4 regions of the Trichococcus flocculiformis genome follow, and region 1 is predicted to be linked to each of the others. Evidence: a T-box and tRNA genes for the amino acid it is inferred to sense, from the RefSeq annotation. Region 1 holds a T-box; the other regions hold tRNA genes.
What was found. A T-box is a leader RNA that pairs with one kind of tRNA and senses whether it is charged. The one in region 1 lies ahead of tyrS (tyrosine--tRNA ligase), so its partner is inferred to be a tRNA-Tyr.
Positions count from the first base shown of each region.

Region 2: it encodes a tRNA-Tyr, which carries the amino acid that the T-box ahead of tyrS (tyrosine--tRNA ligase) is inferred to sense. The anticodon was not compared.
Region 3: it encodes a tRNA-Tyr, which carries the amino acid that the T-box ahead of tyrS (tyrosine--tRNA ligase) is inferred to sense. The anticodon was not compared.
Region 4: it encodes a tRNA-Tyr, which carries the amino acid that the T-box ahead of tyrS (tyrosine--tRNA ligase) is inferred to sense. The anticodon was not compared.

Region 1 is NZ_OY759718.1:2,716,089-2,718,263, forward strand. It holds gene ACKPCD_RS12930 (C40 family peptidase) at 1-243, opposite strand, end outside; T-box leader at 563-776, shown strand; gene tyrS (tyrosine--tRNA ligase) at 847-2,109, shown strand; gene ACKPCD_RS12940 (GNAT family N-acetyltransferase) at 2,111-2,175, shown strand, end outside.
Region 2 is NZ_OY759718.1:56,221-58,395, forward strand. It holds gene ACKPCD_RS00280 (helix-turn-helix domain-containing protein) at 1-614, shown strand, start outside; tRNA gene ACKPCD_RS00285 (tRNA-Leu) at 665-748, opposite strand; tRNA gene ACKPCD_RS00290 (tRNA-Cys) at 794-864, opposite strand; tRNA gene ACKPCD_RS00295 (tRNA-Gln) at 887-958, opposite strand; tRNA gene ACKPCD_RS00300 (tRNA-His) at 966-1,038, opposite strand; tRNA gene ACKPCD_RS00305 (tRNA-Trp) at 1,057-1,127, opposite strand; tRNA gene ACKPCD_RS00310 (tRNA-Tyr) at 1,154-1,234, opposite strand; tRNA gene ACKPCD_RS00315 (tRNA-Phe) at 1,248-1,320, opposite strand; tRNA gene ACKPCD_RS00320 (tRNA-Asp) at 1,491-1,563, opposite strand; tRNA gene ACKPCD_RS00325 (tRNA-Val) at 1,566-1,638, opposite strand; tRNA gene ACKPCD_RS00330 (tRNA-Glu) at 1,718-1,789, opposite strand; tRNA gene ACKPCD_RS00335 (tRNA-Glu) at 1,890-1,961, opposite strand; tRNA gene ACKPCD_RS00340 (tRNA-Glu) at 2,060-2,131, opposite strand; tRNA gene ACKPCD_RS00345 (tRNA-Val) at 2,156-2,175, opposite strand, start outside.
Region 3 is NZ_OY759718.1:1,349,144-1,351,318, reverse strand. It holds gene ACKPCD_RS06555 (GNAT family N-acetyltransferase) at 1-369, opposite strand, end outside; tRNA gene ACKPCD_RS06550 (tRNA-Leu) at 493-576, opposite strand; tRNA gene ACKPCD_RS06545 (tRNA-Cys) at 622-692, opposite strand; tRNA gene ACKPCD_RS06540 (tRNA-Gln) at 716-787, opposite strand; tRNA gene ACKPCD_RS06535 (tRNA-His) at 796-868, opposite strand; tRNA gene ACKPCD_RS06530 (tRNA-Trp) at 889-959, opposite strand; tRNA gene ACKPCD_RS06525 (tRNA-Tyr) at 993-1,073, opposite strand; tRNA gene ACKPCD_RS06520 (tRNA-Phe) at 1,087-1,159, opposite strand; tRNA gene ACKPCD_RS06515 (tRNA-Asp) at 1,178-1,250, opposite strand; tRNA gene ACKPCD_RS06510 (tRNA-Val) at 1,253-1,325, opposite strand; tRNA gene ACKPCD_RS06505 (tRNA-Glu) at 1,340-1,411, opposite strand; tRNA gene ACKPCD_RS06500 (tRNA-Ser) at 1,436-1,524, opposite strand; tRNA gene ACKPCD_RS06495 (tRNA-Asn) at 1,578-1,651, opposite strand; rRNA gene rrf (5S ribosomal RNA) at 1,662-1,777, opposite strand; rRNA gene ACKPCD_RS06485 (23S ribosomal RNA) at 1,869-2,175, opposite strand, start outside.
Region 4 is NZ_OY759718.1:68,108-70,282, reverse strand. It holds tRNA gene ACKPCD_RS00540 (tRNA-Ser) at 1-53, shown strand, start outside; tRNA gene ACKPCD_RS00535 (tRNA-Met) at 156-228, shown strand; tRNA gene ACKPCD_RS00530 (tRNA-Asp) at 266-341, shown strand; tRNA gene ACKPCD_RS00525 (tRNA-Gly) at 343-413, shown strand; tRNA gene ACKPCD_RS00520 (tRNA-Ile) at 425-498, shown strand; tRNA gene ACKPCD_RS00515 (tRNA-Ser) at 536-623, shown strand; tRNA gene ACKPCD_RS00510 (tRNA-Glu) at 651-722, shown strand; tRNA gene ACKPCD_RS00505 (tRNA-Val) at 785-857, shown strand; tRNA gene ACKPCD_RS00500 (tRNA-Asp) at 860-932, shown strand; tRNA gene ACKPCD_RS00495 (tRNA-Phe) at 1,165-1,237, shown strand; tRNA gene ACKPCD_RS00490 (tRNA-Tyr) at 1,252-1,332, shown strand; tRNA gene ACKPCD_RS00485 (tRNA-Trp) at 1,358-1,428, shown strand; tRNA gene ACKPCD_RS00480 (tRNA-His) at 1,447-1,519, shown strand; tRNA gene ACKPCD_RS00475 (tRNA-Gln) at 1,527-1,598, shown strand; tRNA gene ACKPCD_RS00470 (tRNA-Cys) at 1,621-1,691, shown strand; tRNA gene ACKPCD_RS00465 (tRNA-Leu) at 1,734-1,817, shown strand.

The sequences.
Region 1 (2,175 bases):
ATCTTGCGTCTTTACGCGGTTTGCCAATAAAGTCTCCGCTCTTTTTTCAGCTGCATCAACTTCTGCAGTGATTACAGATAAGGTTTCCTCTACAGTGCTTTGTTTGCTGTCCAATTCAGAAATTTTCGTTTCTTGTTGTTGGATTTTTGTTAAGATTTCATCTGCTTGTGCTGTAAAAGGCGTTACTATACTTGTTGCAAGGATCGTACCTGCTAATGCGATAGCCACTAATTTCTTCTTCAAGTCTAATTCCTCCACTTACATTCGATTGTCGTTAGTTATAATTCTTATATATCTTTTAACTTTTTATAGTTTTTCTTAAGATTCATCAACATAATGAATCATAACATAGTTTTTTTTCCTTTAGCTTGGTTTCGTCAAGTTGTATCCTAACTGTAACAATTCTGTAAAAAGACGCGTCTAATGTATCTGAATCCGCATAATTAGTAATATTTGCAGCCTTATTCTGCTTTGTAACATTTATGTAACATTGCTTTTTTTATTGTCATGGTTGACATCTGAAGTTTTGCTGCGCTATACTAACGGCAATTAACCAATACAATAAAAAGCGATGAAAAAGACAGTAGAATCGGGATTTTGTCCTATAGAGAGTCAGCGGTTGGTGGAAGCTGATGCAAGCCTGGATTCGAATTACACTTTGGAGCTTTCTTATGCGCATAAGCGTCCGGCATACGATACATGTCAGAGTGGCAAAGTCTTTCCGATTCGGATGACTCTGCAAGCTGGGTGGTAACACGGTAACTATCGTCCCTGTTCAAACAAGAATTTTCTTGTCTGGACAGGGATTTTTTTGCATATAAATTTATGAGAAAAGGAATGAAGCACATGAATATCATCGACGAGTTAGAATGGCGCGGTGCCATCAATCAACAAACAGACGCGGAAGGCTTACGCAAATTAACGGAGGATGAGCAGATCGGCCTTTACTGCGGCGTCGATCCGACAGGCGACAGCCTGCATATCGGACATCTGATCCCTTTCATCGTATTGAAGAGATTCCAATTGGCAGGACACAGACCCGTCATCCTGATCGGCGGCGCGACCGGATCGATCGGCGACCCAAGCGGAAAGAGCGAGGAACGGGTTCTGCAATCGATGGATCAAGTCGTCGAGAATGCAAATGCTCTGACTGCTCAAATGAAGAAACTGTTCCTGTCCGACAGCTCGGCCGACATCCGCCTCGTCAACAACTATGACTGGACCAAAGATTTGACACTGTTGGATTTCCTGCGCGACTTCGGCAAAAATTTCAACATCAACACGATGCTGGCTAAAGATATCGTAGCCAGCCGCTTGGACACCGGTATTTCCTTCACGGAATTCACTTACCAAATTCTGCAGTCCATGGACTTCCTGCACCTTTTCCAGAATGAGGGCGTCAACCTGCAGATCGGCGGTCAGGATCAATGGGGCAACATCACTGCCGGTTTGGACCTGATCCGCAAAAAAGAAGGTACAGAAGCAAAAGCTTTCGGTTTGACGATTCCATTGATGCTGAAAGCGGACGGCACAAAATTCGGTAAGACTGCCGGCGGTGCGGTCTGGTTGGATCCGAAAAAAACAACTCCTTACGAGTTCTACCAATTCTGGGTGAACCAGGACGACCGCGATGTCATCAAATACTTGAAATACTTCACTTTCCTTTCAAAGGAAGAGATCGATGCTTTGGCCGAAAAAGTGGAAACTGAGCCGCACAAACGCGAAGCCCAAAAAGTATTGGCAGCTGAAATGACGCGCTTCGTCCACAGCGAACAAGCCTTGGCGGATGCGTTGAAGATCACTGAAGCTCTGTTTACCGGCGAAGTGAAGGAATTGACTGCCGATGAAATCGCCGAAGGCTTCAAAAATATGCCGACTTTTGAGTCCGACCTGAAGGAACAGGAATTGGTCACTTGGTTGGTCGATCTGGGAATCGAACCGTCACGCCGCCAGTCACGCGAAGACATCCAAAACGGCGCCATTTCCATCAACGGCGAAAAAGTCACGGATTTGGAATTCGTCATCACTGCCGAAAACTCTTTCGAAGGCCGCTTCATCCTCGTGCGCCGCGGCAAAAAGAAATATTTCCTGGTAAAGTTGGTGTCTTGATATGACGACCCCGCAGCTGTTTTCCCGCGAAACGTCACTCCGGCTGGAACCTGTCGAAAGCATGGA
Region 2 (2,175 bases), 430 kb from region 1:
ACACTTCATTTTTTGATATCTTACGTTATGATAGCCTGCTGTCTCAATTCTTTCACAATAGTTTATACACTTCCAATAAAAATTACTTGCTGTTTGTAGTTCCACCTAGTGAGAAATTTTGCGAAATCATCAAGAATATTTTTATTGAATCCCACTCCAATGAACCGAATGCAAATGCCGTTTGCTGCAGCTACATCAATATATTTTTGAATGAAGTGTTAAGAAATTTTAGCAACACCTATCTATACTTCAAGCCAACAAACACGATTTCTTCGCAAATCACTCCCATACTGGCATACATAAAAAATAACTACCAATCAGTATCGTTGCAATTTCTAGGTGAAAAATTCAATTATGATGCGGCATACTTAGGCAAACAGATAAAAAGATTGATGGGATCTTCCTATAATGAAATTGTAAACAAGTATAAAGTGGATAATGCAGTGCTATTACTGAAGTATTCTGAGAAAAAAATATCAGAAATTAGCGAAGCCGTCGGATACAACTCTACTGACCATTTTTCTCGCTGTTTCAAAGATGAATTTTATGTTTCACCAATACAATACCGGAAAAAAATGCAATCAAATTTTGAAGATGATGATTATTTTCATTAAAACGCCAAAAAAAGATGCATCAAACGTCCGAAAACGTTGATGCATCAATATACCGGCGGCCGGGGTCGAACCGGCACGCCCTTGCGGGCACTGGATTTTGAGTCCAGCGCGTCTGCCAATTCCGCCACGCCGGCATGATATGAAGAATGCAATTTTCCATCTTACTTATACTTATGGAAAGGCGGTAACCGGATTTGAACCGGTGATAGAGGTTTTGCAGACCTGTGCCTTACCACTTGGCTATACCGCCGAGATGTTGCTATTTGAAAAAACTGGGCTAGCTGGATTCGAACCAACGAATGACAGAGTCAAAGTCTGTTGCCTTACCGCTTGGCGATAGCCCAATAAGAGGGCGACTGATGGGAATTGAACCCACGAATGCCGGATCCACAAACCGGTGCGTTAACCACTTCGCCACAATCGCCATAATATAATGTTGAGACAGGGGTAGTAGGAATTGAACCCACACCGACGGTTTTGGAGACCGTTGTTCTACCTTTAAACTATACCCCTATTCAGAGTACGCTTTTTTAAAACAATGGAGGGAGGCAGATTCGAACTGCCGAACCCGAAGGAGCGGATTTACAGTCCGCCGCGTTTAGCCACTTCGCTATCCCTCCATCATATAAAAAGTGGTCCGAGACGGATTCGAACCGCCGACACCTTGAGCTTCAATCAAGTGCTCTACCAACTGAGCTATCAGACCAAAATAATAAGAAAAGCGTAACGGGTTTGTTCAGCCCTGAAAGAAATTTAGGGAATTGTGCCGACTGAGCATCGTAGAGCGCAATAGGTACAATTTATCTAATTTCCGAAGGGATAACCCGTGAAGCTAGCCATCTTGTTAGAAGCATAGCCCACTTTCCAGAAACAAAACGGCTCCGACGGGATTTGAACCCGCGATCTCCTGCGTGACAGGCAGGCATGTTGACCCCTACACCACGGAACCAATGGAGGTTGACGGGATCGAACCGCCGACATCCTGCTTGTAAGGCAGACGCTCTCCCAGCTGAGCTAAACCTCCATAATGCTGGAAACACTGTGAACTGATGTTCAAGTGTCTCATGTCTGTACAACAGCTGAAGCTGCAACAGCCATGACAATGATCCGTACGGGAATCGAACCCGTGTTACCGCCGTGAAAGGGCGGTGTCTTAACCGCTTGACCAACGGACCGTTAAGTTAAAAATACTATTAAGATGGAAAGTGTTGCTTGGAGTTGGGCTCCATTTGTATCCTGTCTGCAGAACAGCCGAAGCCGCAACAGACATGACAATGATCCGTACGGGAATCGAACCCGTGTTACCGCCGTGAAAGGGCGGTGTCTTAACCGCTTGACCAACGGACCGTAAATTTGAAAACTATTTAAATAGGAATAATTGGATGGAGCTAACATCCATTCTTATCCTGTCTAGAAAGCAACTAAAGCCGCAACAGCTAGGATGATGATCCGTACGGGAATCGAACCCGTGTTACCGCCGTGAAAGGGCGGTGTCTTAACCGCTTGACCAACGGACCATAAGTTTAGAATACATATTGCAATGGAGGTTGACGGGATCGAA
Region 3 (2,175 bases), 1.4 Mb from region 1:
TTTATTGTTGGCGACTACAGCATTGAACTGCATGATGCGGAAGCCTGACTCCTTAGCCATCTGCAGCGAATGCACCACCAGTTTTTCGCCAATGCGCTTTCCTCTCTGATCAGCAGCAACAGCGTAAGAGGCATTCGCGATGTGGCCGCAACGGCCGATGTTGTTGGGATGAAGAATATACAAACCAACTATTACCCCATCTTCTTCCGCAACGCCGGTAAACGTTTGTTCAGCGAAAAAGGCTGTCGCTTCCTTTAGTGATAAGCCGTCTATTTGGGGGAAATACTTACCTTCCTTAACGACATGATTCCAAATATTCGCCATTGTTCCCAAATCATTCTCGCTATATTTCCTGATAACGATACCCATCAACCCATCCCCGCTTTCTTATCTCATAAAAATCACTGTTTCTATTATACCCCATAACAGATTCGCTGCATAAAAAAATAAGCCCACAACGATGAGATCATCGTCATAAGCTTATCTGTGTGATACCGGCGGCCGGGGTCGAACCGGCACGCCCTCGCGGGCACTGGATTTTGAGTCCAGCGCGTCTGCCAATTCCGCCACGCCGGCATGATATGAAGAATGCAATTTTCCATCTTACTTGTACTTATGGAAAGGCGGTAACCGGATTTGAACCGGTGATAGAGGTTTTGCAGACCTGTGCCTTACCACTTGGCTATACCGCCGAGATATTGCTATTTGAAAAAAACTGGGCTAGCTGGATTCGAACCAACGAATGACAGAGTCAAAGTCTGTTGCCTTACCGCTTGGCGATAGCCCAATAAAGAGGGCGACCGATGGGAATTGAACCCACGAATGCCGGATCCACAAACCGGTGCGTTAACCACTTCGCCACGATCGCCATAATATTAAGTTAAACAACAGGGGTAGTAGGAATTGAACCCACACTGACGGTTTTGGAGACCGTAGTTCTACCTTTAAACTATACCCCTATGGAACAACCTTGGATTTTAATCCAAAAAAAATGGAGGGAGGCAGATTCGAACTGCCGAACCCGAAAGAGCGGATTTACAGTCCGCCGCGTTTAGCCACTTCGCTATCCCTCCATCATATAAAAAATGGTCCGAGACGGATTCGAACCGCCGACACCTTGAGCTTCAATCAAGTGCTCTACCAACTGAGCTATCAGACCAAAATAAAATTGTAAAAACGGCTCCGACGGGATTTGAACCCGCGATCTCCTGCGTGACAGGCAGGCATGTTGACCCCTACACCACGGAACCAATGGAGGTTGACGGGATCGAACCGCCGACATCCTGCTTGTAAGGCAGACGCTCTCCCAGCTGAGCTAAACCTCCAGGGCTTGAAACAATGATCCGTACGGGAATCGAACCCGTGTTACCGCCGTGAAAGGGCGGTGTCTTAACCGCTTGACCAACGGACCAAGATATTTATTATACTGGGAATACGGAGAGTAAGGGATTCGAACCCTTGAGACAGTTTAACCCGCCTACACGATTTCCAATCGTGCTCCTTCGGCCTCTCGGACAACTCTCCAAGGTTCCGATAAAATCTTATTCATATTAAATGCATGAGACTTAACCGAAAAACTCCGCAAGTAGGACTCGAACCTACGACATCATGATTAACAGTCATGCGCTACTACCAACTGAGCTATTGCGGAAAAACGAAATGCGCGGCAACGTCCTAGTCTCACAAAGGGAAACCCTTCACTACAATCGGCGCTAAGAAGCTTAACTTCTGTGTTCGAGATGGGAACAGGTGTGACCTTCTTGCCATCGTCACCGCACATTTTTCAAGAGAACGTTGTTCTCTCAAAACTGAATCTACAAAAGTAAAGGGAACCCGAAAACACCGCTTGAGTTTTCTTCTTTTAAAAATTGGTTAAGTCCTCGACCGATTAGTATTGGTCCGCTCCATACATCGCTGTACTTCCACTCCCAACCTATCTACCTGATCATCTCTCAGGGGTCTTACTCACTTAAAGTGATGGGAAATCTCATCTTGAGGGGGGCTTCACGCTTAGATGCTTTCAGCGTTTATCCCGTCCACACATAGCTACCCAGCGATGCTCTTGGCAGAACAACTGGTACACCAGCGGTGTGTCCATCCCGGTCCTCTCGTACTAAGGACAGCTCCTCTCAAATTTCCAACGCCCGCGACGGATAGGGACCGAACTGTCTCACG
Region 4 (2,175 bases), 440 kb from region 1:
GAAAACCGTCAGGCGTGTAAAAGCGCGCAAGGGTTCGAATCCCTTATCCTCCTTTGGTGGCCTTAGGCCATTGTCATGGCTGTTGGTGCTTTAGCGACAGTACAGACATGATACACTTGAGCGTAAGCGCACAGTGTTTCCTTATTATTCATTATCGCGGGGTGGAGCAGTTGGCAGCTCGCCGGGCTCATAACCCGGAGGTCACAGGTTCAAGTCCTGTCCCCGCAATTGGACGCAAGTCCACAGTGTTACTTTTTTAATGCATGGTTCCGTGGTGTAGGGGTCAACATGCCTGCCTGTCACGCAGGAGATCGCGGGTTCAAATCCCGTCGGAGCCGCCATGCGGGTGTAGTTTAGTGGTAAAACCCCAGCCTTCCAAGCTGATGTCGGGAGTTCGATTCTCCTCACCCGCTTTTTTTAAGAAGGGCCTATAGCTCAGCTGGTTAGAGCGCACGCCTGATAAGCGTGAGGTCGATGGTTCGAGTCCATTTAGGCCCATTGATAAAGCATACAGATAGTGGAGTTCTCTTTTTTAGGGGAAGTACTCAAGTGGCTGAAGAGGCGCCCCTGCTAAGGGTGTAGGTCGTTAACGCGGCGCGAGGGTTCAAATCCCTCCTTCTCCGTAGCTTTATCAGAAAAATAAACAAGATGGTCCGTTGGTCAAGCGGTTAAGACACCGCCCTTTCACGGCGGTAACACGGGTTCGATTCCCGTACGGATCATTATCCTAGCTGTTGCACAGACAGGATACACCGGAGCCTAGGCTCTACGATTTTCAATCCCTGGAGGTTTAGCTCAGCTGGGAGAGCGTCTGCCTTACAAGCAGGATGTCGGCGGTTCGATCCCGTCAACCTCCATTGGTTCCGTGGTGTAGGGGTCAACATGCCTGCCTGTCACGCAGGAGATCGCGGGTTCAAATCCCGTCGGAGCCGTTTTTACTTTCTGGAAAGTGTGCTATACTTCTTACAAGATGTCTAGCTTCACGGGTTAGCCCTTCGGAAAGGACAAAGGAACCCCTTGTCTCTACGAGCCAAGGATACTATTCGACTAACCTGCTGACGCAGGAAGTCTCTTAGCATATTGCGCTCTACGATGCTCATACGGAACGATTTCCTAAAATTCTTTCAGGTCTGAACGAACCCGTTCTGCTTTTCTTAATATTCTGGTCTGATAGCTCAGTTGGTAGAGCACTTGATTGAAGCTCAAGGTGTCGGCGGTTCGAATCCGTCTCGGACCATTTTTTTATATGATGGAGGGATAGCGAAGTGGCTAAACGCGGCGGACTGTAAATCCGCTCCTTCGGGTTCGGCAGTTCGAATCTGCCTCCCTCCATTTCTTTAAAAAGCATCCTCTGAATAGGGGTATAGTTTAAAGGTAGAACAACGGTCTCCAAAACCGTCGGTGTGGGTTCAATTCCTACTACCCCTGTCTCAACATTATATTATGGCGATTGTGGCGAAGTGGTTAACGCACCGGTTTGTGGATCCGGCATTCGTGGGTTCAATTCCCATCAGTCGCCCTCTTATTGGGCTATCGCCAAGCGGTAAGGCAACAGACTTTGACTCTGTCATTCGTTGGTTCGAATCCAGCTAGCCCAGTTTTTTCAAATAGCAACATCTCGGCGGTATAGCCAAGTGGTAAGGCACAGGTCTGCAAAACCTCTATCACCGGTTCAAATCCGGTTACCGCCTTTCCATAACAACAAAATGGAACATTGCATTCTTCATAATTATGCCGGCGTGGCGGAATTGGCAGACGCGCTGGACTCAAAATCCAGTGCCCGCGAGGGCGTGCCGGTTCGACCCCGGCCGCCGGTATCACAAAAGAAGCTGTTCATAACAAGGAGTACTTTGTTATGAACGGCTTCTTTTTCTATTGCCTGGGCTCAGTGGTTTTTCGAAAGACAAATATTTTTCAGTTGACAATAATGAGAAAAGGATTATAATTAATTGAAATTAAATTAATAAAATCTGTGATGAGAAGTAGTAACCAATGGCGTTTAGTCAAAGCGAGTTTGGGGCAGTGAAAGCCAAGCACTGTAGCTGTCGGTGAATGGATCTCTGAGACGTGATGCGAAAATTATAGTAGCAAAAACCGGGAGTCCGCCGTTAAAAGGACGGGGTATCGAGTAACATCCGTACCCGCAGAGCGAGTTTTGTACTGAGGTGGCAAACG